3 regions of the Acidovorax sp. 107 genome follow, and region 3 is predicted to be linked to each of the others. Evidence: riboswitches for the same ligand, from Rfam matches in the RefSeq annotation. Region 3 holds a riboswitch; each other region holds the start of a gene.
What was found. Region 3 has a riboswitch for glycine ahead of gcvT (glycine cleavage system aminomethyltransferase GcvT). Riboswitches for the same ligand answer to the same signal wherever they lie in the genome.

Region 1 (9,758 bases), 570 kb from region 3:
CCAGCTCATAGCCGCGTTGCAGTGCAGACGCCGCCACCTGGGCCGGGCCAATGAAGATGTCGTAGCCCGCACTGCGGGTGGCCCGCATCACGTCGGCCAGGTCGTCGCTGGTGGTCAGTGCCACAGGCTGGCCCGCGGCCTTGGACAGGCCCGACTCGGCCGATGTGCGCAGGATGGAGTGCGCCGCCTTGCGGGCGGTGGGCTCCACCGCCACCATGGCCGTCAGCTGGGCCTGCGCAGCGCTGCAGCCCAGGCCCCAGAGCAGGAGCAGCCCGAGTGGTCGCCAAGATCGTTTTTTGATGATGTTCATAGCGCTTTTCCTCTCCCCACAACAAAGCGCGAATATGCCCACGGCCTCCGCACCTGCGTACGAATGTTTCCGATGTTTTGTTTTTGTTACTTCTGCTAACGACGCCGAACGTGCGGTGCGAGGGGCTGCCGCACAGAATGCGGGCTGGCCCGATGCCCTGCGCTTGCGAGGGGAATCGGGGGCGAGAGGTTTTGTCCACCCCACTCTTTGGAGACGTTCGCATGAAAGATTCGATGACCCTGCCGCGCCGCCACATGCTGGCCGGAAGTGCTGCCGCCTTGAGCGCGCTGGGCCTGGCCGGATGGACGGGCAGTGCGCGCGCCCAGCAGGCCGCCGCCCCCGCAGCCAAGCCGCTGCCCGCCTATGCAGGGTGGAAGTCGCCGGATGCGCTGATCGTGCACAGCAGCAGCACCCTGGAAACCCGGCGCTCCGCGTTCGGCACCAGCGTCATCACGCCGTCCAACCAGCTGTATGTGCGCAACAACCTGCCTGCGCCCGACGCAGCCATCCTCGACAACCGTGACGCATGGACGGTCTCCGTCGAAGGGGTGAAGAACCCGCGCAGCCTCACGCTGGCTGAGCTCAAGACGCTGGGCGTGGAAACCGTGGCCACCGTGCTGCAGTGCTCGGGCAACGGCCGGGGCTTCTTTCCCAGCAAGCCCAGCGGCACGCCCTGGTCGGTGGGCGCCGCGGGCTGCGTGGTCTGGAGCGGCGTCCCGCTGCGCAACGTGGTAGCGGCCCTGGGCGGGCTGGCCGATGGCGCGGCCTACCTGACCGGCACGGGCGGCGAGAAGCTGCCCGAGGGGGTGGACCCGCTCACGGTGCTGGTGGAGCGCTCGGTGCCCGTGAAGGCGATGGACGACGCGCTGCTCGCCTGGGAGATGAATGGCGAGCCCCTGTCGCTGGCGCATGGCGGCCCGCTGCGCCTGGTGGTGCCCGGCTACCAGGGTGTGAACAACATCAAGTACGTCAAGCGTGTGGCCTTCGGCAGCGCTCAGTCGCAGGCGCGCATCATGTCGCATGGCTACCGCATGTCGCCGCCCGGCAGCAAGGCCAGCCCCGACCAGCCTTCGGTGTGGGAGATGGGCGTGAAGTCGTGGATCAACGGTCCCTTGGCCGACAAGGGTCCACTCAAGCCCGGCCAGGTGCTGGTGCATGGCGTGGCCTTTGGCGGCACGCGCGCCATCAAGGGTGTGGAGGTGTCGGCCGATGGCGGCAAGACCTGGCAGGCGGCCAAGCTCATCGGCCCCGACCTGGGGCCGTTTGCCTGGCGGCAGTTTGCGCTGCCCATTCGCCTGGAGGCGGGCTCCCATGTGCTGGCGAGCCGCGCCACCGACACGGCAGGCAATGTGCAGGCCGAGCAGCGCGAAGAAAACCTGGGCGGCTACAACAACGCCAGCTGGCGCGACCACGCCGTCACCGTCTCCGTGGCCTGACATGGGTGGGTGCAACCGAGCGCGCCGCGTCGCAGCGGCGTTGTGGGCCGCTGGCGCCTGTGCGTCGGCCTGGGCCGCCGACCCGGCCGAACTGGCGCGCGGCAAGGAGCTGTTTACCAAGATCCAGCCCGCCTGCGCCGTGTGCCACACGCTGCAGGCGGCGGGCGCCGAGGGGCAGGTGGGCCCGGTGCTGGATGAGCTGAAGCCCGACGCAGGCCGTGTGCTGCGCGCGCTCAAGGGGGGCATTGGCGCGATGCCCTCGTATGCCGAGCGCATGAGCGAGAAGGACATGCAAGCTGTGGCGCAGTTTGTGGCGCACGCCACAGGCGCGGCCAAGTAGGCGCAGGCTTTCGCGTCGGTTGCAGCGCTCCCTCGCTACAACCGCGCGATGCTTCAGGCAGCTGTGCGCGAAGGCACCAGCGTCGCTCCCGCCGCACGTCCTTGCAAACCCTGGAACGCAAAGTCCACCTCGGGCACGCGGCCGCTCACGATGTCGGCCAGCGCCTTGCCAGAGCCGCAGGCGTGCGTCCAGCCCAGCGTGCCGTGGCCGGTGTTGAGGAACAGGTTGCCCACCTTCGTCTTGCCGATCAGCGGCACGTTGCTGGGTGTGGCGGGGCGCAGGCCGCTCCAGAACTGCGCCTGGGTCGCGTCGCCCGCGCCGGGGAACAGCTGCTCCACGCGCCGCACGATGGCCTCGCAGCGCACCTGGTTCAGGTGGCGGTCATAGCCGTTCAGCTCGGCCGTGCCCGCGATGCGCAGGCGGTCGCCGCCCCGTTCGCTGGTGTAGCGCGAGAACACCAGCTTGAATTCATCGTCCGTCAGGCTCACCTGGTGTGCCTTGGCCGCGTCCTTCACCGGCATGGTCACCGAGTAGCCCTTGGCCGGGTAGATGGGCAGCGGGATGCCCAGCGGCTGCGCCAGCAGCGGGCTGAACGAGCCCATGGCCAGCACAAACGCATCGCCGCGCACACGTTCGAAGCGGCCTTCGGCATTGGTCACTTCCACATGGTCGATGCGACCACCTGCCTCGCGCAGCGCGGTGATGTGGTGGCCCATGCGGAACTGCACGCCCGCCGCTTCGCACAGCTTGGCCAACTCGCGCGTGAACTGGTTGGCGTCGCCGGATTCGTCTTCTGCCGTGTAGGTGGCACCGGCCAGCTGCGGGCGGATGTGGGCCAGCGCAGGCTCGATGCGCACGGCCTCGTCAGCGCTGATGACCTGGCGCTCGCAGCCCAGCGCACGCATCTGCTCGGCCGGGGCCAGGGCTCCGTCAAATTCCTTTTGGTTGGTATAGAAGTGCAGGATGCCTTGCGTGCGCTGGTCGTATTGGATGCCGGTGGCCGCGCGCAGCTGCTGCAGCGTGTCGCGGCTGTAGGTGCCCAGGCGCACGATCTGCTCGATGTTGTGGCGCGTGCGCGCGGGCGTGCAGTTGCGCAGGAAGGACAGGCCCCACAGCCACTGTCGCATGTCGGCGCGCAGGCGGAAGAGCAGGGGGGCGTCTTCCTTGCCCAGCCATTGCAGCACCTTGAGCGGTGCGCTGGGGTTGGCCCAGGGCTCGGCGTGGCTCACCGAGATCTGGCCGCCGTTGGCAAAGCTGGTCTCGGCGCCGGGCGAGCCCTGGCGGTCGATGACGGTCACTTCGTGGCCAAGTTGAGAGAGGAAATAAGCCGAAGTCACGCCGAGCAAGCCGGCGCCCAAAACGATCACGCGCATGATTTTCAAAGCCTTTCTGGGCTCTGGCGCTAGAACAATATGCGCTTGCAGCTATGAATTAAATAGCGTGCAGCTGGCGCATGAATGCCCTAGCTGCCGCTCCCCCTGTCCTTGGTACCTGAGAGATTCACCGCTACCCACCCGGGCTGCGGCTTGCTCCTTCGGTGCGCTTCGCGTTGCGCGAGGCGGCTCTCCAGACGGCTTTGATGAATGGTGCAGTACGGGACCTGAGCGTGTATGGGAGTTTGCGCCTTCGGTGCAGCGGCGGCCGGTGGCTGCCGTGCTCTCCTGCGAGGCCGATTCTATGGGGCAAGCCTGTGCGCCGGATCAACTGCGGCGGCTAATGGGGCGCAATCGTTGCTGATGGAGCGGGGCGGGATCGATGGGGCAAGGTGCCGATAATTCCGCCGACCCCTTGCACCACGGAGAGTTTTGCCATGTCCCCCACCGCTTTGGACCCTGCCGCCAGCGCCGCCGTCATCACCCAGGCCCGGGAAGGGCGCACGCCTCGCCCGCTGGACTTCCCCGCAGGGCTGCGCCCGCGCGATGCCGCCGAGGCCTATGCCGTGCAAGACGCGGTGGTGCGTGCACGCGGGCCCATCGCTGGCTGGAAGGTCGGGGCTGCATCGCCCCAGGCCCAACCGGCACGCGCCGCGCTCACCCGCGATTCGGTGTGGGTGGCTGCAGCGAGCGAGCCCGTGTTGCTGGCTGCATCTGGTTTTGCCGTGATGGGGGTGGAGGCGGAACTGGTCTACGAACTGGGGGCCGACCTGCCCGCCCGCGCCACCCCCTACAGCGCCGCCGAGGTGCTGGCGGCCGTGGTGTCGGTGCGTGCTGCCATCGAGGTGTGCGATACGCGGTTTGCCGCCTGGGCGCAGCAGGGCGAGTGGAGCCGCCTGGCGGACCAGGCCTGCCATGGGGCGCTGATCGTGGGGTCCGGCACAGACGCTGTGGGAGCGGTCCAGCCCCTGGTGCAAGGAGTGACGCTGTCCGTGAACGGGTCGGCGGCCGTGCAGCATGCCGCCTGGGGCAACCCGGCAGGCGACCCGGTGCGTCTGCTGGTGTGGCTGGCCAATGAAGGCGCACGCAGCCTGGGGGGGCTGCGTGCGGGGCAGTGGGTGACCACAGGCTCGTGCACAGGCACGGTGCTGGTGGCGCCGGGTTCCGAGGTGGTGGCAGACTTTCCGGGCCTGGGGCGGGCGGTGTTGCACCTGCGCTAAGTGCGCAGGGCCTTGCGCCCTGCCTCGCCAGCGGTGCGTCGATCAGTTGCGGCGCGGATTGTCAGGCTGGTGGTCGCGGCGGTTGGGCACGCCGTCGCCATCGCGGTCCCGGTCGTTGCGGTTGACGATGCCATCGCCGTCGCGGTCCCAGCCACCCCGGTGCAGCTCCCAGCGACCATCGCGCTGGTCCCACTGAGGGGCACGGTAGCGGTAGCCGGGCCGTACTTTTTCAAAGTGGCCTTGCACCCATACGTGGCGGTGGCCCCGCCAGTCCCAGTACCCGGGCACCCACACCTGGCCCCTGCGGGCGTGCGGGACGGCCTCGCGGCGGGGCGGTGGCGGAGCCGGGATGACGACGCCCGGCTGCACGATGACGGTGGTCTGGGTGGCAACCTGTGCCTGTGCCGGGGCGGTGGTGCCCAGCAGGGCCGCCAGGGCGAGTGCCGAGGCGGTGAGGGTCTGGCTAAAAAGGGAAGTGGTGGTCATGGTGAAACTCCTGGTGGTAGGGGCCCTGGCTCAGGCCGAGAGGGGGGTGCCGGTGGAGCCAGAGGGGGCCGGGTATTGCGCCTTTGGGGCCCATCGTTGCCGATGGGCGCATGGGCATTTGTCCGCGGGTCTGCGCGGGTGGGGGTGGTGCGGGCCGCAGGCCCCCGCTTTGCGCTGCGGGGTGACCGAGGGGGCTTAGCGGCGGTACGGGTTGTCCGGGCGCTGGTCATAGCGGTTGGGCACGCCGTCTCCGTCGCGGTCACGGTCGTGGCGGTTCGGTACACCGTCGCCATCGCGGTCCCAGCCGCCGCCCTGCATGTCCCAGCGGCCGCCTTTCTCGACCCAGCGGGGCTCGCGGTAGTGATAGCCCGGGCGGGCCTTCACCCAGTAGCCCTGCATCCACACATGGCGGTGGCCGCGCCACTCCCAGTGGCCGGGCACCCACACCATGCCGCGGCGCGGGTGGGGCGCCACCTCGTAGCGGGGTGGGGGCGGTGCCTGGTACTGCACGAGCACCGGAGCGGGTTGCTGATAGACGGGCGTGCCAGCCTGGATGACGACGGTGGCGCTGGTCTGCGCCTGCGCCGCGCTTGCGGCGCCCAGCGACAGCAGGGCGATGGACACAGCGGCAAGTGCTTTGCGGGCCATAGGGTTCTCCTCAGAAGTGATTCCTTGCGGAACCGGAGACTTCATGGTGCGCAGGCTGCGTCAAGCCCGTGTAGTCCAATTGCGAAGCTTTGTGAAGGTGTGTTGCCGATCTCGCAGACACGCGGCCGCCGCGTGACTTTTGTCACACCTGCGGCAGGCAACCTGTGGCCCGCGTCATCGCCACCACACCAGCGCCGCAATCACCAGCAGCGCACACCAGGCCGGGTGTCTGCCGCGGGTGGCGCCAAACACCAGCAGGCCGCTGGCCAGGGTGGCGATACCCGCTACATCGGCCACCCAGGCGCCCAGTGCGGCGTCCCAGGGCGCGGTACCCAGGCGCCAGAGCAGGGCGCTCAGTGCCCAGCACAGCACCGAGGCCACATGCCAAGTGCCCCAGAGGATGCGCAGATGGGAAGTGCGCAGCACCAGCCGCGCCGCGGTGGGCGACTTGGGGCCGGCACGCGAGCGCAGGCTACGAAACAGCAGGGCTTCTCCGAGCACGGAATGGGCCATGCCCACCAGGGCCAGCCCGGTGGCGGCAAGGGTCAGTGCGGTGTTGGTCATGGGTGAATGGTCAGTACATCGTGGGCCTGGGTACGCACCCGCGCACCCAGCTGCGTCAGCAGGTGCATCAGCCCCATCCACATGCGCTCGAACGCGGGCATCTCGCCGGGTATCTGGGCCAGGTGCTGGCCCAGCACGCGCTGGTGCCGGCTGGGGGTGATGGGTGGCGGTGTTTTGGTGCCAAAGTCAAACACCGGCTGGGTCAAGGGCTCGATCTGCCAGGCCTGCATCTCGGCGAGGGCAGGGGCGAGTTCGGTGGCGTAGGCCTGCACCGTCAGGTCCTTGCGCAAGAGCCCAAGCGCCTGGTAGGCCTGCAGCACCTGCGCGTTGCGCGTGGGGTAGGTGGGCTTGCGCAGCAGGGCAGACCATGCCTGCACCACCTGCGCCCGGAATGCGCTGGGCAGGGCGCGCGTGCAGCCAAAGTCCAGCACGCCCACCGTGCCATCGGGCGCGAACAGAAAGTTGCCCGGGTGCGGGTCGGCATGCACCCGCCCCAGCACAAAGATGCAGTGCATGAACCAGTCCCACAGGTGCTGCCCGGCCTGGTCGCGCAGCGCCTGCGGTGGCTGTGTGGCCAGCCAGGCCTGCAACGGTAGCCCGGGCAAGAATTGCTGCGTGAGCACCTGGGCCCGCGTGTGCGAGAGGATGGGCTGCGCCATCACCACGCCCGGCTGCGCGGCATGCTGGGCAAACCATTGCAGCTGCTCGGCCTCCTGCAGGTAGTCCACCTCGCGCAGCAGGGTGGCCTCGATCTCGGTCATCACGCTGTCCAGTACGGCATCGGTGGGCAGCGGCATGTCGGTGTGGGCCAGGGCGCGCAGCGCGGCGCGCATCAGCTGCACGTCGCTGGCGATGGTGGCGGCAATGCCGGGGTACTGCACCTTCACGGCCACCGTGCCCTGGCCTGCGAGCTGTGCGCGGTGCACCTGGCCCAGGCTGGCGGCGGCAAACGCGGTGGGCTCGAACTGGTCGAACAGCGCCTCGGGCTCTTGCCCGAATGCCTGGCGGAACACGCGGCCCACCAGTGCGCGGTTGAGCGGCGGGGCTTGTTGGTGGGCGCGTGCCAGCTCGCTGCGCACGCCGTCGGGCAGCAGGCCCGGGTGCATGCTGAGCAACTGCGACACCTTGAGCGCCGAGCCGCGCAGCTGCCCCAGCGCGCCAAACAGGATGCGGCCCAGCGCGGCCTCGTGCTCGGCCTGCGCCTGGGCCGTGGGTGTGCGCACACGGTGCCCCAGCTCGGCCATGCCAATGCGCGCCGCTGCCAGCCCCGTGATGGCACTGCGGGCCAGCTTGCCGGTGCGGGGGGCGTCAGTGCGGGCCATGGTCTGCCAGGCGCTGCATCATGGCTCGCACGATGCGGCGGTGAAAGGGCGTGATGACGGCCATGTAAGCGTGGCCCAGGGCGTTGTGGATGTGCACCACCGTACTGACCACGACGGTGGCTGGGGCCGTGCCTTGCTGCCCCTGCTTGGTCAGCGACACCTGTACGTCCAGGTGCTTGTCGTCCTGGCCCATCACGACTTCGGTATCGCTCAGGTGCCGGATCAGGAAGATGCCCACACGGTCGCCCACGCGGTAGCTGCGGGCATCGCGTGGAGAGCGGCCGCTGGCAGGCGGATGGCCGTCGTGCAGTTGCCCCAGGTCCTTCAGGCCCACCAGCCGCACCAGCTTGTTGCGCACGGCCATGAGCTGCTGCGTCCAGCGCGGGGTGCGGGCTACAACGTCCAGCCAGGTTTGCAGGGCGTTCTGTGCGGGGTGGTCGTCAGCCACTTCGTAAGCGTCAAAAAACTGGGCGCCGGGCAGGGTGGCGTGGATGGCAGTGCCCGCGGGCACAGGGATCTCGCGCACAGTGGGGGCGGCGGTCATGCGGACTTCCTCTTGCGTGGCGTGGCTGCGGGCTTTGCCGCAGGTGCGGGGCTGGCGGCTTTGAGTGTTACACGTGGTTGGCGTGGCTTACCGGTTTTGCTGGGCTTGCGGGGCGACTCAGAAGGCTGTGATGCAGTGGATGAGGCGGCGGCTGCGGTGTGCGCAGGGGCGCGATCCATCGGCGCGCTGGCCATGGCCTGCTGGGCCATGTGCAGCATGCCCATCAGGCCGCTGCCGTGTTGCACCATGCGGGCCATCTGGCTGCGCAGCACAAAGCCGCCCAGTTGCAGCACGCGGTTGACCAGCCCGCCGCGCAGCGCCTGCACCAGTACGCCCAGCGACAGGTCCACCAGCTGCGTGGTGTCGGCAAATTCGTCGGAGGTGTCGGCCAGCCAATACGTCACCACCCCGGCCAGGTAGTCGGTGTACAGCCCGCCCGCCAGGCCCTTGAAGTCGCAGGGCTCTATCTCGCCGCTGGCCTCGGCCGCTTCCAGAAAGCTTGCCACCGCCTCGCGCAGGCTCTGGCGCGCGGCCAGCGGCTCGGCCAGCATCGACAGCGGCGAGCGTCGCGCCAGGCCGCGTACCTGAGCCACAAACTCGCGGTCGGCCAGCAGGCGCTCCAGCACGGCATCGGTCAGGCGCTGCAGCTTTTCTTGCAGGGCGTAGCCCGCAAAGCCCGGCGTCTGCAGCGTGTCGGCCAGCGCCTGGTGGGCCACGTCGTCCAGGTAGCCCAGCACGATGCGGTCCTTGGTCGGAAAGTATTTGTAGATTGTGGCGTCGCCAATGCCGGCGGCGCGTGCGATGTCTTTCATCGTCGTGCCGTCAAAGCCCTGGCGGGTCATGAGGTCCACCGCGCTGGCCACGATCTGGCGGCGCGTGGCGTCTTGCTGCTGGCGGGTGGTTTTCATTTGACTATTCTTAAATAGAGTAAATTTTCAATTTAAAGAATAGTTATTTCTCTTTGTCGCGTCAAGCCACCTCTTGGCAGGCGCAAGCAGGGGTTTTGAGGCGTTTTTAGCCTCAAGCGCAGGTAATTCATGCGCTGATAGCTATCAAAAAGATAGTGATTGAATGCGGGGCCAGGGCACTGCGGCCTGCTCCCGCACCTGTGAGGCGGCCGCTGCGCTCAACCAAGGGCAGAAGTTGGCTTGCAGCGACGGCTGCCGCTTGCAGGGGCCCGCGAAATCGGCGTGAGGCTTACCGCCGCATGCTGGCAAACGCCTCGAACTCCCAGCTGCGCATGGCCAGCAGCAGGGTGTAGCCCTCGCGCTCGCGGTCGGGCAGCTTCTGGTCGGCCAGGTGCTGCTGGGCAAAGTCCTGCGCCACGCGCTGCATGCGCTCCATGAACGCGGGCGCCAGGCTGCGGCTGATGTTGCCGTGCACCAGCAGCACGCCTTCGCCTGGGCCATCAAAGCCGCCCGCAAAGTAGTCCAGCAGCGCGTGCTCGCGGAAGTAGTTCATCACCGGGCCATGTGGGCGCCAGCGGAAGGTCTTGGCCAGCTTGAGGCGGTAGCG
Region 2 (9,758 bases), 1.6 Mb from region 3:
GCAGCGACTTGCTGGAACACACGGCCGTGGTGGTGGGCGACGGGGCGCGCTCGCTGAACGACCGCACGGTGGGGTTGCTGTCGGGCCAGCGCCGCATCACCGTGCCATCGATGCAGGCCAAGATCGCTTGCCAGGCCGCCGGTCTTGGCCACGGTTTTGTGCCGCGCGCCTGTGTGCGCGTGGAGCTGGAGACCGGCATTCTGGTGGAGCTGCAGGTGGAGGAGCCCCGCCCGGACGAAACCTTCTGGCTGGCCTGGCGGCCCGAGCACATGGGCGAGGCGCTCAAGTGGTGGCGCCACCGGCTGGACCGCCCGCTGTTGCCGGGCATCCTGCCGTATTGAAGCGGGAACGCTGTGCGGGCCAACGGCAGGCAGCACCGCACAATCACTTCCAATTTGATAGCTGCTTGCGCTTATGCATCAAGCACTAGCGGTCATTTCCTTTTCAAATCTGCGCCACGGACACCCCGTGCGTACGCACAGCGCAAAAAAAGGGGCCGAAGCCCCTTTTTTCTTATTAACCCAGTTGCTGGAGCAAAGCGTGTGCACCCTGCTCTGACGACGCCGGGTTTTGCCCCGTAATCAGCGTGCCATCGGTCAGCACATAAGGCGCCCAGTCAGGGCCTTTGGAATACACGCCCCCGTTGGCCTTGAGCATGTCTTCCACCAGGAACGGCACGATCTTTGTCAACTGCACCGCGTCTTCTTCGGTATTGGTAAACCCCGTCACCTTCTTGCCCTTGACCAGGGGCGACCCATCGGGCGCCTTGGTGTGGCGCAGCACGCCCGGTGCGTGGCACACCAGCGCGAGCGGCTTGCCTGCGGCAAAGGTGTTTTCAATAAGGGCGATGGACTGCGCGTCTTCGGCCAGGTCCCACAGCGGGCCGTGGCCGCCGGGGTAGAACACGGCATCAAAGTCCCCGGCCTTCACGCTCGATAGAGGCACGGTGCTGGCCAGCTGCTGTTGCGCGGCGGCATCGGCCTTGAAGCGGCGCGTGGCAGCAGTCTGGGCACTTTCGTCGTCGCTCTTGGGGTCTAGCGGCGGCTGGCCGCCGTGGGGCGATGCGAGCGTGATCTGCGCGCCTGCGTCCTTAAACACGTAGTACGGAGCGGCAAACTCTTCCAGCCAGAAGCCCGTCTTTTTGCCGGTATCGCCCAGTTGGTCGTGGGACGTCAGAACCATGAGGATGTGTGCCATGGGTGTCGCTTTCGTTGTGGCGTTGATCGGGAGAACAGAAAACGACACCCTACCAGCCATGGGGCCCTTTGTCCCACGGTGCGCGCAGGTTGGCGGCATTGGCTTACAGCATGGCATTGCCGTGCGTGCCGTCGCCGCAGACCTTCAACGCAGCTGCCTCGCCAGAAACTCCACCACCTCGTTCTCCAGTGTGGCGTGGTAGGCCACGCGGTCGAAGCCCTCGGGGTTGGCGGCGGCGTCTCCCGCCTCGGAGGCCAGCGGCCAGACGGACTGGGCCATGAAGGCAAAGTGGCCTGCTCCCGGCACCGTGCTGGCCTGTGCGGAGGGCAGTTGGGCCGCCACGTAGCCGCCGTGGTACTTGCCGGTGAGCACGGCATCACGCTCGGCCACCATCAGCCGCACGGGCACGCTGATGGCCTTCAGGCTGCCCTGCGTGAACACCACCGCCATGGGCGCCATGGCCACCACGGCGCGGATGCGGGGGTCTGCCACCGAGACCAGCGGGCCGTCCTGCACGACGGCGGAGCCCTGCGCGGGCGCCGCAGCGGCAGCAGCCGGCGCGGCCTGACCAGACTGGGCACGGCTCGGGAGCTTGCCCAGGCTGCAAAAGCCAGGGTCGTCCGACACGCTGCCGCAATGCTGCGCCGCACGGGCCGGTTCTGCCTGTGCGCCAGCGAGGGCCAGCACGGTGTAGCCACCCGCCGAGTGCCCCACGGCGCCAATGTGCCCGGCCGGAATGCGGGGGCCCCATTCGGGGCTGGCCAGCAGCGCGTCCAGCACGCGGCTCACCTGGCGGGGGCGCTCGCTGAAGTAGTGGCCCGAGGTGATCATCGACCGGTCTTCCCAGTTGTCGCCCGGGTGGCGCAGTGCAGCCACCAGATAGCCGTCGGCCGCCAGGCGCGTGGCCAGGTTGTGGTGGCCCAGTTCATGGCCGCCGGTGCCGTGCGAGATGAGGATCAAGCCCTTGAGGGGCGCGGCTGCCACCGGCGCGCCCGGCGTGACCACGGGCCGCCACGGGCCCATGGGCTGGGTGCGCGCCACCACCGGGGTGGGGTAGAACAGTGCCACGGTCACGGGCTGGGCGCCAGGGACCACCAGGGTGCGCAGGCCGGCGTACTGGGCCGAGGCCGGCGTGGCCCAGGCCAGCAGCGCCACAAAAGCCGCCAGCAGCGGGGCACGGGCCTTTCGCCATGCAGAGCGGAGGGCCAGAAAGAAGATGAGGGTCACGGTGCGCCTTTCGTCAAATGCCACCCAGAGGGGCGGCTTGACGGCACTGTAGGCGGCACAACCGGCGGGCTCCAGCGCCCTGCGACGAAACGCCGCTGCGCGGCGCGAAATGCGGAGCGAAAGGGGCGAGCGCATGCCCGCCCTAACCGCCCGCAACCGCTTGCAGCGCGGCTTCGAGGATTCGGTGGCTCACGGCGGGCCCGATCTCGCGCTGCTCGCCCAGGGTCACCATGCCATGCACTCGACGGCGGCGGTGGATGGAGGGCGCGGGGGTGCGGGCGTGAATATTCGCTCCCCATTTCGTAGCACCCAGTGCTTAATCAACAAGCGCCCTATCCGTTTTCAACCAAAATCCAAAGCACCCTCGGCTGGCGGGCGGCGTCCGGTCAGGCCGCACTCGAAGGGGCTCTGGACAAAGTCTGTGCGGTCATCGACGCAGGTGCCAAAGACGTATTCTGGGTACAGGTAGTCGTCCCCAAAGCGCATCAGATCGAGCGGCATGGTGCGCAGTACCGGCTGGCGCCCCTGCACCGCCACGGCCATGTACTCGGTCCACACCGGCAGCGCCAGCGTGCCGCCGGTCTGTCGGCCCAGGCTGCGCGGCTGGTCGTAGCCCATCCAGACCACCGAGACCACGCCCGACGAATAGCCCGCAAACCACACGTCGCGCGCGTCGTTGGAAGTGCCGGTCTTGCCCGCCACGTCGGGGCGGCCGAGCGCCTTGGCCCGCCTGCCGGTGCCGTGCTCGACCACGTCGCGCAACAGGCTGTCCAGCACGAAGGCGTTGCGCTCGGACACCACAGTGGCGCGGGGTGAGGGCCCGTCCGCCGCGTACAGCACCGCGCCGCCGCGCTTGCTCACGCTGCGAATCAGCCGGGGCTGGACCAGTGTGCCGCCGTTGGCGAACACGGCGTAGGCCTGCGTGAGCTGCAGCGGGGTGACAGCGCCCGCGCCGAGCGCCAACGGCAACCGCGGCGGGTTGAGCGCGGGGTCGAATCCGAAGCGGGCGGCGAACTGCTGCACGTACTGCACCCCGGCCGCTTCCATCAGGTTGACGGCTACCATGTTCTTGGAGCGCACCAGGCCGCGCCGCGCGGAAATGAAGCCTTCGTAGTTGCCGCCGTAGTTGCGCGGGCTCCAGGCGGCGCGCCCCCGGGCGGCAGGGGTCACCACGCGCTGCGCGTCGTCCACCAGCGTGCCGGGCGCGTAGCCTTTTTCCAGCGCGGCGGAAAAGATGAACGGCTTGAAGGTGGAGCCGGGCTGGCGCAGGGCCTGCACCGCATGGTCGAACTGGTTCAGCGCGTGGTCAAAGCCCCCGGCCAGCGCCAGGATCTCCCCAGTGTCTGCGTCCAGCGAGACCAGGGCCCCCTCCATGCCCGGCAACTGGGCCAGGCGCCATTGCTGTCGCGCATCGGCCACCACGCGGATCACCGCACCGGGCGCAATGCGCCGCCCCGGGGACGCTGTGGGCGACAGCGCCGCCCGCGCGCCCGCGCTCAACCGGCTGCGCGGAATCTGCACGCCCGTACCGTCGCGCAGCACGGCGGTGATGCCCTGCGCCGGCGACGCCTCGCGCACCAGGGCCGTCCGCAGTTCACCGCTGTCCGGAAAGGGCGCGAGGGCCGCGCGCACTTCGCGGCGATGGCCGGCGGGCACGCGGGCGGCCACCCAGGCTTCTGGCCCCGCATAGCCCTGGGCCTCCTGGGCGCGCAGCAGCCCGGCGCGCAGGGCCTGCGTGGCGGCCCGCTGGTCGGCCACGCTGAGGGTGGTGACCACATCCAGGCCCAGCGCGTACGCATCGTCGCCAAAGTGGGCCACCACCGTCTTGCGTGCCTGCCCCACGGCAAAGGCCGCTGCCGGATCGATGGATCGCGTCTGCGTGCGCAGCGTGAGCACCTCGGCACTGGCCGCGTCGTAGGCGGCGGTGTCCAGGTAGCTCAGCGCGTGCATGCGTTGCAGGATGTACTGCTGGCGCACGGTAGCGCGCTCGCGGTTGACGACGGGGTTGTAGGCTGAAGGTGCCTTGGGCAGGCCGGCGAGCATCGCCGCCTCGGCAACCGTCAGCTCGTCCAGGGTTTTGTCGAAGTACACCGACGCTGCCGCTGCGAAGCCGTAGGCGCGCTCGCCCAGGTAGATCTGGTTCATGTACAGCTCCAGGATCTTGTCCTTGCTGTACGTGGCCTCCAGCTTGTAGGCCAGCAGGATCTCCATGAGCTTGCGGCTGTAGGTTTTCACGCGGCTCAGAAAGAACACCCGCGCCACCTGCATCGTGATGGTGCTGGCGCCCTGGGCGTGTTCGCCGGACACCACGTTGCGCAGCGCCGCGCGCGCCAGGCCGGTGAAGTCCACCGCGCCGTGCTCGTAAAAGCGCGCGTCTTCAATGGCCAGCAGCGCCTGGCGCACATGCAGCGGGATGTCGCCGATGGGCACGACCTCGCGGCGCTCCTCGCCAAACTCCGCCAGCAGACTGCCGTCGCGCGCAAAGATGCGCAAGGGCCGCATGGGGTCGTAGTCGGCCAGGTGGTCCACGGTGGGCAGTTGCTGCCACAGCAGATGGAGCACCCAGGCCCCGCCGGAGCCCCCGGCCAGGACCAGGCCCACCAGGAACCCGCAGAGAAATTTGAGCGCCGAGCGCTTGGGGTGAAGCGCACCGCTGGGCGCGGCGACAGACGGAGATGATGACGGCATGGGAGGGAACTCGGGCTGGTGCAGTGCCCGTTCCAAGACGGGCCTGCGGCGCCTCTCCCCCTGTCCCTGTTACCTGAGAGTTTCAGCTGCGGTGGCAGCCAGCCCCTTCGGTGGACCCCACCCGCGTTGCGCGATGGTGGCGGCCTCTCTCCAGTCGGCGATGGTCTCTTGCGGTCCGGTTGCCTGAGCGATGATGGGAGTTTGCGCCTTCGGCGGGGGCGCCGTACGCCCCGCTCTCCCGCAAGAGAAGGGTTGACTCTAACCCACGCGCACAAACCGAACCGGGCCTCAAGGTCATTGGCCCGGGGTCTTGGGCCTTTTCGCTGGCGCGCCCCGTGCGCAGCGTTACAGCGCGGCTTCGAGGATGCGGCGGCTCACGGCGGGTGTGATCTCGCGCTGCTCGCCCAGCGTCACCATGCCGTGCGCTTCGAGCTGCGCCACCACGGTGTCCACCACCTCGCTGCCCAGGCCGTAGCCCGACAGGCGCGTGGCGATGCCCATGGCCTCAAAGAAATCGCGCGTGCGCTCGATGGCCGCCGTGATGCGTTCGTCGTCGGTGCCGGTGGTGATGCCCCATACGCGCTCGCCATACTGCAGCAGCTTGGCGCGCTTGGCCACCCGGCGCTCGTTCAGCAGCGCGGGCAGCACGATGGCCAAGGTGCGCGCGTGGTCGATGCCGTGTAGCGCCGTGAGTTCGTGGCCGATCATGTGCGTGGCCCAGTCCTGCGGCACGCCCGCGCCGATCAGGCCGTTGAGCGCCATGGTGGCGGCCCACATCAGGTTGGCGCGGTCGTCGTACACGGGCTCGGTGGCCGCGAGCAGGCGCGGGCCCACCTCGATCAGCGTCTGCAGGATGCCTTCCGCAAAACGGTCCTGCACCGGCGCATTGACCGGGTACGTGAGGTACTGCTCCACCGTATGCACAAACGCATCGACCACGCCGTTGGCCAGCTGCTGGGGCGGCAGGGTGTAGGTCTTGGTGGGGTCGAGCACCGAGAACACAGGGTAGGTATGCACGCTGCCAAACGACAGCTTGGCACCCTTGCCGCGGTGGGTGATGACGCCGCCGTTGTTCATCTCCGAGCCCGTGGCGGGCAGCGTGAGCACTGAGCCGAACGGCATGGCGCCCTTGATGTTCCGGCCGTGCTTTTCAAGGATGGCCCAGGGGTCATCGCCTTCGAAACGGACAGCGGCCGCGATGAACTTGGTGGCGTCGATCACCGAGCCACCGCCCACGGCCAGCAGAAAGTCAAAGCCCCCTTCGCGGATCTGTGCCACGGCCTTCATGGAGGTTTCATAGCTCGGGTTGGGCTCGATGCCACTGAAAGTGGCGTGCTGGCGATCGCCCAGCGCGGCGCGCACCTCGGCCAGCGTGCCGGTCTTTTCGGCGCTGGCGCCGCCCACCAGGATCAGCACCTTGGCGGCAGCGGGCACCAGCTTGGCCAGTTCGGCAATGCGGCCCTGGCCGAAGGCGATGTGGGTAGGGTTGTGAAAGTCGAAGTTCAGCATGGGAATCTTTCTGAGGAAGGCGGGCGCGGGCGCCGCTGGGGCACGCATTGTGCGGCGCACCCGCACACGGGCCGCGTCGCGCGCGCGATAACCCTGTGGCCACCACCGCCAAGCCGGGCGCCCACGGCGGGGACGGGCCATCGGGGGTAAGGCGCCGTTCAGCGCCTCCGAGTGCGCGCGCCCTTGGGGCGCGGGGCGCCGCGGCGGCAAAGCGAAAGCGGGAGCGCCCCGAGCGACTCGACCGGAGGTGGAGTCAGGTGCTGCGTGTCACCACGCTTCCCCTGAAATGCTTGCCAAAATACATGTACATAAATACAGTATTCGTGCAATCAACCACCCTTCATCAGCCCAGGAGCCATTTCACATGCTGGACCACATGACTTTCCGCGTCACCGACATTGCCCGCACTAAGGCGTTCTACACCGTCGCCCTCACGCCTTTGGGCTACAGCCTGTGTTTTGAAGGCAACTACGGCTCAAACATGCTGGGCTTTGCCTACCCGGCCCCGACCGAGCCCGACGGCAAAAAAGCCGACGTGTGGTTCATCGACGGCCCCTCGCCCTACGGCGGCCCGCCCGCCACCACAGGCTGCCACCTGGCGTGGCGGGCCGCCACACGGGCCCAGGTCGATGCCTTCTACCGCGCCGCCATGGAAGCCGGGGGCCAAGACAACGGAGCCCCGGGTCTGCGGCCCGACTACCACCCGCACTACTACGGCGCGTTTGTCATCGACCCGGAAGGCAACAACATCGAGGCGGTGTGCCATCTGCCTGAATAGGTGGGCTTGAACAGGCAGGCGGCCTGCGAGGCCACAGAGGTGGCAAGGCTCGGCAAAACCAAGCCACCCAGTGCACTGCCCTGTGCACCGAAGTGCTGCGCGATCAGTCCAGCTTTACGCCAGCCGCTTTGATGATCTCGCCCCAGCGCTTGGACTCGGCCCGCGCCATGGCGCGGAACTGTTCAGGCGTGCCGGGCAAGGCTTCCATGCCGAAGTCGTTCATGCGCTTGACCACGGCGGGGTTCAGCAGGGCCTTGTTCAGGTCGACATTCAAACGCGCGGTGATGGCAGCGGGGAGGCCAGCGGGCGCCAGGATGCCCTGGAACGCGAACACCTCGGTGTTGGGCACCCCCGCCTCGGCCAGCGTGGGCACGTCGGGCAACGCAGCGATGCGCTTGGCCGAGCCGATGGCCAGGGCGCGCACCTTGCCCGAGGTGATCACGGGCAGGCCGGCGGCCAGGTCCAGGAACATGCAGGGGACCTGGCCACCCATCACGTCCTGCAGCGCGGGCGCGGCGCCGCGGTAGGGGATGTGCGTGAGGAAGGTCTTGGTGCGGTTCTTGAACATCTCCATCGCCAAGTGGTGCGGCGAGCCGTTGCCGGGCGATGCGTAGTTGAGCTTGCCGGGATTGGCGCGCGCGTAGGCCAGAAATTCCTTCACCGTCTTGGCTTCAAACGCCGGGTTCACCACCAGCGCGAGCGGGAAGCGGCTGATGCCGCCCACGTAGGTGAAGTCCTTTTCGGGGTTGAACGGCAGCTTGGTGAACAGGTGCTCGTTGTAGGCCAGCACGGCGTTGTCGGCCGACATGAAGGTGTTGCCGTCCGGCTTGGCCGTGGCCACCATCTGCGCGCCGATGTTGGTCGAGGCACCGGGGCGGTTGTCGACCACGATCTGCTGGCCCAGCGTCTGGCGCATGGCCTCGGCCACGGTACGGGCGAGCACGTCGGTGCCGCCACCGGCGGGGTACGGCACCACCCAGCGCAGGGGCTGGTCGGGCCAGGCAGACTGGGCGGCGGCCCAGGGCGCGGCGGTGGTGGCGCCTGCGGCGGCCAGGGCGGACAAGAGGGTACGGCGTTGCATGGGGTTGTCTCCTTGATACTATGAATTTGATAGCTGCCAGCGCATATTCAACTTGCGCATGCAGCCGGTTTTATTCAAAATTTTGCGCTGCAGGGCCTCAGGCGGCCGGTGCGGCAATCGTCTGGTCGATGGCACCAAAGATGCTGGCGCCGTCTTTGCCCTTGACTTCGATGCGGATGGTGTCGCCAAACTTCATGAACTCGGTGCTGGGCTTGCCGTCCTGGATGGTTTCGATGCAGCGCTTTTCGGCGATGCAGCTGTAGCCCTTGGGCCATTCCATGCGGCCGTTCTGCTCCACGCCCTTGTTGCTGACGGTGCCGCTGCCCACGATGGAGCCGGCGCGCACGTTGCGTGTCTTGGCGATGTGAGCAATCAGCTGACCGAAGTGGAAGGTCATCTCGGGGCCCGCGTCGCACATGCCGACCTTGCGGCCGTTCCAGGTGGACTGCACGGTCAGGTTCACGCGGCCGTGGTCCCAGGCGTCGCCCAGTTCGTCCAGCGTCACGGCCACGGGGCCGAAGGCGGTGGCGGGCTTGCTCTGGAAGAAGCCAAAGCCCTTGGCCAGCTCGGCCGGGATCAGGTTGCGCAGGCTCACGTCGTTGGCAATCATCACCAGGCGGATGCCGTCCAGCGCCTGGTCGGCATTGGTGCCCATCTTCACGTCGCCGGTGATGACCGCGATCTCGGCCTCGAAGTCGATGCCCATCGCCTCGCTGGGCACCACCACGTCGTCGCAGGGGCCGATGAAGTCGTCGCTGCCGCCCTGGTACATCAGGGGGGCGGTGTAGAAACTCTCAGGCACTTCGGAGTTGCGCGCTTTTCGCACCAGTTCGACGTGGTTGATGTAGGCCGAGCCGTCGGCCCACTGGTAGGCGCGGGGCAGCGGGGCCATGCACTGGGCCGGGTCGAAGGGGAAGGCGTGGCGCGCGCGGCCGCTGTTGAGCTGGTCGTACAGGTCCTGCAGCTGGGGCGACAGGAAGCCCCAGTCGTCCAGCGCCTGCTGCATCTTGCTGGCAATGCCGGTCGCATAATGGGCCGTGCCCAGGTCGCGGGAGACGACAACCAGTTGGCCGTCGCGCGAGCCGTCTTTGTAGGTAGCGAGTTTCATGGTGGCAGGACCTTTGTCTCAAGGGGTTGAAGGCTTCACCCAGCACGAATTACGCTTGGGTAAATTGATTTAACTAAACAAAACTCGCAAATTTTAGTGCACATGGACAAAGAACGTGCAGGAATTCAATCGGTCGAGGTGGGTTTTGCCCTGCTGGAGGGGCTGACACG
Region 3 (9,758 bases):
CAAACACCAGCCCCGCTAGCGCGGCCAGCAGCACCAGGTTGACGTATTTGGTGATCATCAGCACCTGCTTGGGCGAATGGCGGTCCACCAGCGCGCCGCCAATCAGGATGAACAGCGCACGCGGTACGCTGATGAGAGCGAGTACGGTGCCCAGCACCAGCGTGTCGCCCGTCATCTGCAGCACCAGCCAGGGCAGCGCGATCAGCGTGAACTGGTCGCCTAGCATGGACAGGGCCGAGCCGCCAATCATCCAGCGGAAGTTGGGGTCCTGCAGCAACGCGGCGCGCGGGTCTGCGGGCGGGGTTGCGGGGCCTGCGCCGGGTGGGTGGGCAGGACGGGGTGAGGTATCAGGTCGCATGAACGAGGTCTCCCAAAGAATGACGGGTGTGCGTTCGCCCCGTGAGCAAGCGGCCCACAGCGGTAAAACGCACAAACAGGTGGTAGCTGGCCAGGCACAGGGCCGTGGTGGCCAGCACGTTGATCAGCATCTTGGCCAGGGCCGGAACGGGCAGACCGTACAGCAGCGCACCCAGGCCGATCGTGAGTGGCAGGTGCACGAGGTACACCCAGTACGAACTGTCGGCCAGATAGGCCAGCCAGGCGCGGGGCTGGCCGACATGGCGCAGAAACAGCCCGATCAGCGCAAAGCTCCACAGCCACGACGCGCTGTTGTAGGCCAGCGCCATCCAGAACTGCAGGTGGCGCATGGCGGATACCGGCGCGGCCAGCAGGTCGGTGAACGCCCCGGTAACCATTACCAGTGCAAAGGCCGACGCCTCGGGCTGGGCCAGCACTTCTGACAGCAGCGCGGTGAGCAGAAACCCCACCAGCCCCAGGCCCGCCAGCGTAGGCCAGTGCCGCTCGTAGCGCGCCATCAGCGTCTTGCGGTGCACATACAGGCACAGGCCAAAGCCGTAGAACAGCCCGTTGTGGATCCATTCCGCCAGCGGCGGCAGGAAGGACCCGCTGGGCGTGACGATGCCGTGGTCGTAGCCCGCGCCAATCCAGGCCAGCGGCAGCGTGAGCACCAGCAGACCGGTTGGAGTGCCTCCCAGCCAGAGGGCTCCGCGCTGTAAGGCCTGCTGCATCCCTGCGGGCAAGGCGCGCACTGCCATCCATGCCAAGGGCGTCAGCAGCGCCAGCCACAACAGCATCCACAAGAACCAGAGGTGCATGGTGGCCGGGCCTTGGGGCACATTGGGGCCCCGGGGTAGCAGGCTACGGTCCACGCCCCAGGTGCCATAGGCCATGCGGTGCAGGAACATCAGCCCGAGCAACGCGCAGGCCACGAACAGCGGCGGCCAGAACAGCGCAAAGGGCAGGCCCAGGCGGCGCAGCCGGTTGCGCACCATGCCAGCCAGGCCGTGCCGTTGGACCAACGCTGCCACGAAGAACCCGGCGAGGATGAAAAACAAGGGCATGCGGAAGGCATGGATCAGCGCCACCAGCAGGTCTGCCAGAGGGCTGGACTGGTCGTCGTGCCAGGGCAGGGGCGAAGGCCGGCTCATGTAGATGACCGAGACATGCAGCACGATGCCCAGCCACATCATGGTGGCGCGCAAGTTGTCCAGCGCGTGCAGCCGCCGGGTGGGGGCTGAGGGGCTGGAGGAGGGTGTCGATCCGTTCATGGGGATCGACTGTGGGGCCTCACGTTGCGTGAGGGTCAAGCACTTTTCAGTGTTTTTTTGGGAGATGGTGTGATCGCCTCAGCGGCGCGCAGGGACCGCAGCAGTCACGGCAGGTGCTGGCATCGCATGTGCCAGCGCCGCCTGCAGATAGGCGCGCACGGGGGCGCTCAACGGCGATCCCGCCTGCAACAGTGGCTCGTTGGCCGACGCCGTGAGCAGCTTCTGGCGCAATGGCGCATCGCTGTGGGTCAGCTGGTCGAGCAGCGTGTTCCAGCGCACGGCTGCACCCGCTGCATCTGCATGGTCCCAGGGTACTTGGCGGTCCAGCAATTGCTGTACGTCGCGTTCCAGTGCCGCCCACGCGGTGTGAGGCACATGGCCCAGCATGCGCAGATCGTCGCGGGTCAGGTACTTCTCCAGCAGCGCCAGGCGCAGCTTGATGGCCGTTTCGACGTATTCGATCATGTCGCCGGGCGGCGCGTGGTTGCGTCCCTGGGCACTGGGCTCGGTGCGGAACATGTGGCCCCAGCGGTCCAGCAGATCGAGGTCGCCCCCCATCCAGTGCAGCATCAGTGCCATCCAGCGGTAAGCCAATGCCTGCACCTCGGGTGCATCGGGTGGCAGCTCGCGGTCCATGGCGCTGCGCACCAGGTCTTTGACAACGAGCCAGTCGGCCTCGATCAGGCTCCAGTTGGTGAAGATCTGCTTGAGTTCGGTGGTGCTGAAGTATTTGCCATAGGTGGTCATCAGCGCCAGCGCTTCGAGCCAGTTGCCCATGTCGGGTTCGGCACCCGCCATGAGACCGTCGCGCAGCATGGTCAGGCGCCCGCGCAGTTCTGTGGCCTGGGTGATCTGCTGGTCCAGCGCGCGGATCTGCTGGCCAATGATGCGCTCGGGCGCTACCCCATCGCCCGCCAGCAGCTCGGCAATATCGCTGAGCGCCAGGCCCATCTGGCGCATGGTCTGGATGCCGTGCAGCCGCTGTACGTCGGCCTGGCTGTACAGGCGGTACCCCGCGTCTGACCGGCCCGAGGGCTTGAGCAGCCCGACCTCGTCATAGTGGTGCAGCGTGCGCACCGTGAGGCCGGTGCGCCGCGCGAGGTCGCCGACCTTCAGCAGCATGGGATCAGCGGCCGACAGCGATGAGTTCGATCTCGAAGTTCAACGTGGCGTTGGGAGGGATCACGCCACCCGCACCGGCTGCACCATAGGCGATGGCGGGTGGGCAGGTCAGCTTGGCCTTGCCGCCCGGCTTCATGCGCTGCACGCCTTCGGTCCAGCAGGGGATCACGCGGTTGAGCGGGAACGAGGTGGGCTCGCCCCGCTTGTAGGAGCTGTCGAACTCCTTGCCGTCGAGGAACGTGCCCTTGTAGTGGACCTTGACCGTGTCGGTGGCCTTGGGCGATTCGCCCGTGCCGTCTTTGAGCGATTCGTAGACCAGGCCACTGGCCGTGGTGAGGGGCTTGGAGGTCTGGGCCATGGCGGCGGGGGCCATCACAACGGTGGCGAGCAAGAAGCACAAGAGGTTTCGCAAAGGGGGCTCCTGAAAGAGTGGATCACAACGCAGCCCGCGATCTTATGCGCGTTCGTGCCGCGGCCTGTGGGAGCGGCACCACGAAAAAAGCCCTGGGCACGCGAGCGCCAGGGCTTGGGAGGTCATGAACCACGGCAGCGGGTGGGCCGCCGGTGTCTTCACGGCTGGGTCAGGCGTAGTCGCTCACCGGGATGCAGCTGCAGCTCAGGTTGCGGTCGCCCCACACGTTGTCCACGCGGCCCACGGGCGACCAGTATTTGTTGCTGCGCAGTGCGGCCACGGGGTAGGCGGCCGCTTCGCGGGTGTAGGGGCGGTTCCACTCGCCGCTCAGCAGGCTTTCTGCGGTGTGCGGGGCGTTCTTGAGCGGGTTGTTGTCCTGCGGCAGCTTGCCCGCTTCGATCTGGCGGATCTCCTCGCGGATGGCGATCATCGCGTCGATGAAGCGGTCAATCTCAAACAGCGTTTCGCTCTCGGTGGGCTCCACCATCAGCGTGTTGGGCACCGGGAAGCTCAGCGTGGGGGCGTGGAAGCCGTAGTCGATGAGGCGCTTGGCCACGTCTTCGGCCATCACGCCACTGGTGTCCTTGAGGCTGCGCAGGTCCAGGATGCACTCGTGCGCCACATGGCCGTTCTCGCTCGCGTACAGCGTGGGGTAGTGGTCCTTGAGGCGTGCGCTGATGTAGTTGGCGCTCAGGATGGCGGTCTCGGTGGCAGCTTGCAGGCCTTCGGCGCCCATCATGCGGATGTACATCCAGCTGATGGGCAGCACGGCGGCGTTGCCCAGCGGGGCAGCGCTGACGGCACCCACGCCGCCTGCCACGCCCGCTGTGGCATGGCCGGGCAGGAAGGGCACCAGGTCTTGCACCACGCAGACGGGGCCGACGCCAGGGCCGCCACCGCCGTGGGGGATGCAGAAGGTCTTGTGCAGGTTCAGGTGGCTCACGTCACCGCCAAACTCGCCGGGGGCAGCCACACCGACCAGGGCGTTCATGTTGGCGCCATCCACATACACGCGGCCGCCGTGGCTGTGCACCAGGGCGCACAGTTCCTTCACGCTGGTTTCAAACACGCCGTGCGTGCTGGGGTAGGTGATCATCACGGCGGCCAGGTTGGCGCTGTGCTGCTCGCACTTGGCTTTCAGGTCCACCAGGTCCACGTTGCCGTTGGCATCACAGGCCGTCACCACCACCTGCATGCCCACCATCTGGGCGCTGGCGGGGTTGGTGCCGTGCGCGCTGCTGGGGATCAGGCAGATGTTGCGGTGGCCTTCGCCACGCGACTCGTGGTAGCCCTTGATGGCCAGCAGGCCGGCGTATTCGCCCTGCGAGCCTGCGTTGGGCTGCAGGCTGATGCCCGCGTAACCTGTGGCCTGGCACAGCCAGGCGCGCAGCTGCTCGTCCAGCTCCTTGTAGCCCACCAGCTGGTCAGCGGGGGCGAACGGGTGCACGTTGGCAAACTCAGGCCAGGTGATGGGGATCATCTCGCTGGTGGCATTGAGCTTCATGGTGCAAGAGCCCAGCGGGATCATGCTGCGGTCCAGCGCCAGGTCCTTGTCGGACAGCTGGCGGATGTAGCGCAGCATGCCCGTTTCGGAATGGTGGGTGTTGAACACCGGGTGCGTGAGGTAGCTGCTCGCGCGGCGCAGTTCGGTGGGGATCAGCGGCTCCACGCCCTTTTCAAACGCGTCGAAGGTGGGGAGCGCCTGGCCGTCCTTGGCGAAGATTTTCCACAGCAGCTCGATGTCGGCGCGTGTGGTGGTCTCGTCCAGCGAGATGCACAGGTACTCTTCAAAGTAAATTCTCAGGTTGGCGCCCATCTGTACTGCGCGAGCAGCTATGGATTTGGTAGCGGCGCCGGTGTGCAGGCTGAGCGTGTCGAAGGTCGCCTGTTCGCGCACCGGGGCACCCAACTGCTTCAGGCCCTGGGCCAGGATGGCGGTGTAGGCGGCCACGCGTTGTGCAATGCGCTTAAGGCCTTCGGGGCCGTGGTAGACGGCGTACATGCTGGCGATCACGGCGGGCAATACCTGGGCCGTGCAGATGTTGGATGTGGCTTTTTCGCGGCGGATGTGCTGTTCGCGCGTTTGCAGGGCCAGGCGGTAGGCGGGCTTGCCATGCACGTCCACGCTCACGCCCACCAGGCGGCCAGGCATGGAGCGCTTGAATTCATCGCGGCAGGCCATGTAGGCAGCGTGGGGGCCACCTGCGCCCATGGGCATGCCAAAGCGCTGGGTGGTGCCCACCACGATGTCGGCACCTTGTTCGCCGGGCGGCGTGATGAGGGTGAGCGCCAGCAGGTCGGCAGCCACGATGAAGGCGGCTTGCTTGGCGTGGGCCTTTTCCACGTCGGCGCGCAGGTCGTCAATGCGGCCGCTGGTGGCGGGGTACTGGGCCAGCACGGCAAAGTAGTCGCCGTCCAGCAGGGTGTTCCATTCTTCGGCCGAATTGGCCAGGCGCACTTCCAGGCCCAGGGGCTTGGCGCGGGTCTGGATGACCTCAATGGTCTGCGGGTGGGCATCGCCCGCCACCACAAACACGTTGCTCTTGCTCTTAACCGAGCGCTTGGCCAGTGTCATCGCTTCGGCGGCGGCGGTGGCCTCGTCCAGCATGGAGGCGTTGGCGATCGGCATGCCGGTGAGGTCGCACACCATGGTCTGGAAGTTGACCAGGGCCTCCATGCGGCCTTGCGAAATCTCAGCCTGGTAGGGCGTGTAGGCGGTGTACCAGGCGGGGTTCTCCAGGATGTTGCGCAGGATGACGCCCGGTGTGTGCGTGCCGTAGTAGCCCTGGCCGATGAAGCTCTTGAGCAACTGGTTCTTGCCCGCGATGGCCTTGAGTTCTGCCAGTGCTGCCGCTTCGGTGAGCGGCGCTGGCAGGTCCATGCCCCGGCTGCGTGCGATGGAGCGCGGCACGATGGATTCGATGAGCGCACGGCGCGAGGCTTCGCCGATCACCGACAGCATGTGCGCTTCGTCGGCTGCGTCGATGCCGATGTGGCGGGGCAGGAATTCGGTGGCGTTTTCAAGCGCGCCAAGGGGGGTGGCGGATTGCATCAGCATGGGGCAGTCTCGTAGGTCGCAGCGGGTTGGGGGCAGTGCCGGGGAGGTGGCTCGCACCCGGCGGGGCGGCGGGCCGGGCATGGCCCGGCGCCATGCCCTGTAAGTCGGCAAGGATCAGGCGTTCTTGGCGAACTCGGTGTACGTGGCTTCGTCCAGCAGGGCGTCGAGCTGGCTCGCGTCGGCCAGCTTGACCTTGAAAAACCAGCCAGCGCCCAGCGGATCGCTGTTGGCCAGCGACGGGTCGGCACGCAGGGCTTCGTTCACTTCCACCACTTCGCCAGAGACGGGCATATACACATCGGCGGCGGCCTTCACGGACTCGACCACGCCAGCCACTTCGCCCTGGGCAAAGCTCTTGCCCACTTCGGGCAGGTCCACAAACACCACATCACCCAGCGCGTCCTGCGCGTGGACGGTGATGCCCACCACCGAGGCGTTGGCATCAGCGGCGTTGATCCACTCGTGGTCTTTGGAGAATTTGATCGTCATGGGAAGCTCCTCAAGCAAAGGAAAAAAGTAAAGGAATCTGCAATGTAAGCGGGCGCAGCTTCTGCGCTTCGCTGATGAAATCAGCCGCGGTAGTAATTGGCGGGCACAAAGGGCATGGCGCGCACTTCCATGGGCACCGGCTTGCCGCGCACGATGGCGTTGACACGGGTGCCGATGGCTGCAAAGTCGGGCGTGACGTAGCCCATGGCCACAGGTTCGTTCACCGTGGGGCCCAGCAGGCCACTGGTGACTTCGCCGATCTTTTGGCCGTCCGTGCTCTGCAGTTCGGTGTGCTCGCGCACCGGCACACGTTCCAGCGCGACCAGACCCACACGCTTGCGGGGCAGGCTGGCAGGGTTGTCAATCTGTGCGAGCACCTTGTCGGCGCCAGGGAAACCACCCGCACGCGTGCCGCCGGTGCGGCGCACTTTCTGAATAGCCCAGTTGAGCGCGGCTTCGGGGGGCGTGGTGGTGGTGTCGATGTCGTTGCCGTACAGGCACAGACCTGCTTCGAGGCGCAGCGAGTTGCGGGCGCCCAGGCCGATGGGCTTGACTTCAGGCTGGGCCAGCAGGGCGCGGGCCAGGGCGTCGGCCTGCACGGCGGGCACGGAGATTTCAAAGCCGTCTTCGCCGGTGTAGCCGCTGCGGGTCACAAAGCAGTCGCAGCCAGCAATGCTGAGAGCGCCACCGGTCATGAACACCAGCTTTTCGACGCCGGGCGCGAGGCGGGCGAGGGCGGTGACGGCCTGTGGGCCCTGCAGCGCGAGCAGGGCGTGGTCGGGCATGGGCACCACCTTGCAGCGTTGGCCGATGCGGGCCTGGATATGGGCAATGTCGCCCACTTTGCAGGAGCCGTTGACGATAACAAAAAGGGTGGGCTCGCCATCCACCACGCCCTGGTTGAAGAACATCAGGTCATCAATGACCGTGCCTTCGTCGGTCAAAAGCAGGCCGTAGCGCTGCTTGCCCACGGGCAGGTCGATCACATCCACGGGCATCAGGGTTTCAAACGCCGCCGCCGCATCGGCACCGATCAGCTTGAGCTGGCCCATGTGCGACACGTCAAACAGGCCGGCGGCAGTGCGGGTGTGCACATGCTCGGCCATCAGGCCAGCGGGGTATTGCACGGGCATGGAATAGCCTGCAAAAGGCACCATGCGAGCGCCCAGCTCGATGTGCAGGGCGTTCAGGGGCGTGGTGAGCAGGGGGGCGGTGGCTGACATGGCGGACTCCGGGCAAATGGGGGCCGCGACCACGGTGTGGTCACGGGATTTGCCCTGCTGTCCGCTTTACCTGAGAGATTCACCGCAGCGCCCTGGCTGGCCGTGCGGTTTGCTCCTTCGGTGGATGGCCTGCACACAGTTTCTTTTCTGTGGGGTCACCTCTCTCCAGCAAGGGAACGCCCGCATCGCTGCGGGCGGTTGCCAGTCCTTTTGCCTGAGCGTTCGGCTGCTGCCTGCGCCTTCGGCGGTGCCGCGCGCCTTGGGGACAAGACGGAGCACTCTCTCCTGACTGGGCGATTCTAACTACTTTGCGTAGACCAGATCCCGAAGTGCCAACGAGATCGATGGCACATAGGTGATGATCAGCAGGCACACCAGAATCACGCCGACGAACGGCAGCAAGTGCTTGATGATCCGATCCAGCGAGATTCTGGCCACCGTGCAGGCCGCGAACAGGTTCACCCCGAATGGTGGCGTGATCATGCCCAGCGCCAGGTTCACCACCATGATCAGCCCGAAGTGCACGGGGTCCACACCGAAATGCATGGCCACAGGCGCCAGAATGGGTGCCAGCACAATGATGGCCGCACTGGTCTCGATGAACATGCCGATCACGAACAGCGCCGCGTTCACGCCCAATAAGAAGAGGGCAGGGGACTGCAGTACCGCCTCCAGCCAGCGGCCGATGGCATCGGGCACGCCGGCGCGCGTGATGAGGAATGCAAACAAGCCGGCGTTGGCGATGATGAACATGATCACCGCCGATGAGATGGCAGATTTGCGCAGGATGGCGAACAGGTCCTTGAGCTTGATCTCGCGGTAGATGACGATGCCCACCACCAACGCGTAGAACACGGCGACGGCCGATGCCTCGGTGGGGGTGAACACACCACCATAGATGCCGCCCAGGATGATCACCGGCATCAGCAGCGCCCAACCCGCCTGCAGCGTGGCCTTGCCAAAGGGCATGCGCCCATCGCCGTCGTTTTTGCCCCAGCCCTTGTACTTGCAGTACACCCAGACAAACAGCATCAGGGCAGCGCTGATGAGCAGTCCGGGGCCGAAGCCCGCGATGAACAGTTCGCCAATCGACACCTCAGCGCTCACACCGTACAGGATCATCGGGATGGAAGGCGGGATGATCACGCCCAACTCGGCACTGGTGGCCTGCAGCGCGGCGGCGTAGCTGGTGGGGTAGCCATGCTTGATGAGCGCAGGAATCAGGATGGCGCCAATTGCAAACGTAGTGGCGACCGACGAGCCCGACACGGCCGCAAAGATCATGCAGGTCAGCACGCAGGTCATGGGCAGGCCACCCTGCACGCCGCCCACGATGCTCTTGGCAAACTCCACGAGGCGGCGCGAGATGCCGCCAGTCTCCATCAGGTTGCCCGCGAGGATGAAGAAGGGGATGGCTGCCAGCGGAAATTTGTTGATGGCCCCGAACATCTCCTTGACGGAAATGAGCATGTTCGCGTTGGAGGCCTGGATGCCCAGGATGGAAGCCAAACCGATGGACACGGCCACCGAGACGGTGAGCGCAAAGCACAGCACCATCGTTGAAATCATGACCAAACTCATTGAGCAGTCTCCAGTTCCATACGCAGGGGATCAATGAGGTTGCCAATGATGCCGACTACACAAAAAAGACCACCCACCGGCATGGCCAGGTAAGCCCAAAACATGGACACAGACTCCAGCCCGGCCATGCTCTGTACCCCCCCGCGTTGCGCGTAGTCCCAGCCGTACCAGATGATGATGCCGATGAGGGCCAGTGCCGCCAGTGCCACCACCCAGTCCAGCACCCGTTTGATGCGCGGTGGACT

Region 1: it holds a riboswitch for glycine, as region 3 does, so the genes downstream of both, C8C99_RS12585 (D-amino acid dehydrogenase) here and gcvT (glycine cleavage system aminomethyltransferase GcvT) in region 3, are expected to answer to the same signal.
Region 2: it holds a riboswitch for glycine, as region 3 does, so the genes downstream of both, C8C99_RS17165 (penicillin-binding protein 1A) here and gcvT (glycine cleavage system aminomethyltransferase GcvT) in region 3, are expected to answer to the same signal.

What each region holds. Positions count from the first base shown of each region.
Region 1 is NZ_QBTZ01000001.1:2,684,819-2,694,576, reverse strand. It holds gene C8C99_RS12600 (rhodanese-like domain-containing protein) at 1-310, opposite strand, end outside; gene C8C99_RS12595 (sulfite oxidase) at 532-1,746, shown strand; gene C8C99_RS12590 (cytochrome c) at 1,748-2,086, shown strand; gene C8C99_RS12585 (D-amino acid dehydrogenase) at 2,140-3,459, opposite strand; glycine riboswitch at 3,555-3,666, opposite strand; gene C8C99_RS12580 (2-keto-4-pentenoate hydratase) at 3,897-4,679, shown strand; gene C8C99_RS12575 (YXWGXW repeat-containing protein) at 4,722-5,165, opposite strand; gene C8C99_RS12570 (YXWGXW repeat-containing protein) at 5,361-5,813, opposite strand; gene C8C99_RS12565 (hypothetical protein) at 5,988-6,377, opposite strand; gene C8C99_RS12560 (AarF/ABC1/UbiB kinase family protein) at 6,374-7,699, opposite strand; gene C8C99_RS12555 (DUF2867 domain-containing protein) at 7,686-8,243, opposite strand; gene C8C99_RS12550 (TetR/AcrR family transcriptional regulator) at 8,240-9,151, opposite strand; gene C8C99_RS12545 (helix-turn-helix transcriptional regulator) at 9,441-9,758, opposite strand, start outside.
Region 2 is NZ_QBTZ01000001.1:3,669,135-3,678,892, reverse strand. It holds gene C8C99_RS17180 (LysR family transcriptional regulator) at 1-341, shown strand, start outside; gene C8C99_RS17175 (type 1 glutamine amidotransferase domain-containing protein) at 517-1,197, opposite strand; gene C8C99_RS17170 (hypothetical protein) at 1,342-2,424, opposite strand; gene C8C99_RS17165 (penicillin-binding protein 1A) at 2,767-5,112, opposite strand; glycine riboswitch at 5,274-5,363, opposite strand; gene C8C99_RS17160 (iron-containing alcohol dehydrogenase) at 5,458-6,621, opposite strand; gene C8C99_RS17155 (VOC family protein) at 6,986-7,399, shown strand; gene C8C99_RS17150 (tripartite tricarboxylate transporter substrate binding protein) at 7,503-8,480, opposite strand; gene C8C99_RS17145 (fumarylacetoacetate hydrolase family protein) at 8,578-9,588, opposite strand; gene C8C99_RS17140 (IclR family transcriptional regulator) at 9,691-9,758, shown strand, end outside.
Region 3 is NZ_QBTZ01000001.1:2,113,841-2,123,598, reverse strand. It holds gene C8C99_RS09990 (MFS transporter) at 1-358, opposite strand, end outside; gene C8C99_RS09985 (acyltransferase family protein) at 348-1,628, opposite strand; gene C8C99_RS09980 (MerR family transcriptional regulator) at 1,707-2,750, opposite strand; gene C8C99_RS09975 (FKBP-type peptidyl-prolyl cis-trans isomerase) at 2,755-3,123, opposite strand; gene gcvP (aminomethyl-transferring glycine dehydrogenase) at 3,332-6,220, opposite strand; gene gcvH (glycine cleavage system protein GcvH) at 6,335-6,709, opposite strand; gene gcvT (glycine cleavage system aminomethyltransferase GcvT) at 6,790-7,932, opposite strand; glycine riboswitch at 7,980-8,111, opposite strand; glycine riboswitch at 8,125-8,230, opposite strand; gene C8C99_RS09955 (TRAP transporter large permease) at 8,236-9,513, opposite strand; gene C8C99_RS09950 (TRAP transporter small permease) at 9,510-9,758, opposite strand, start outside.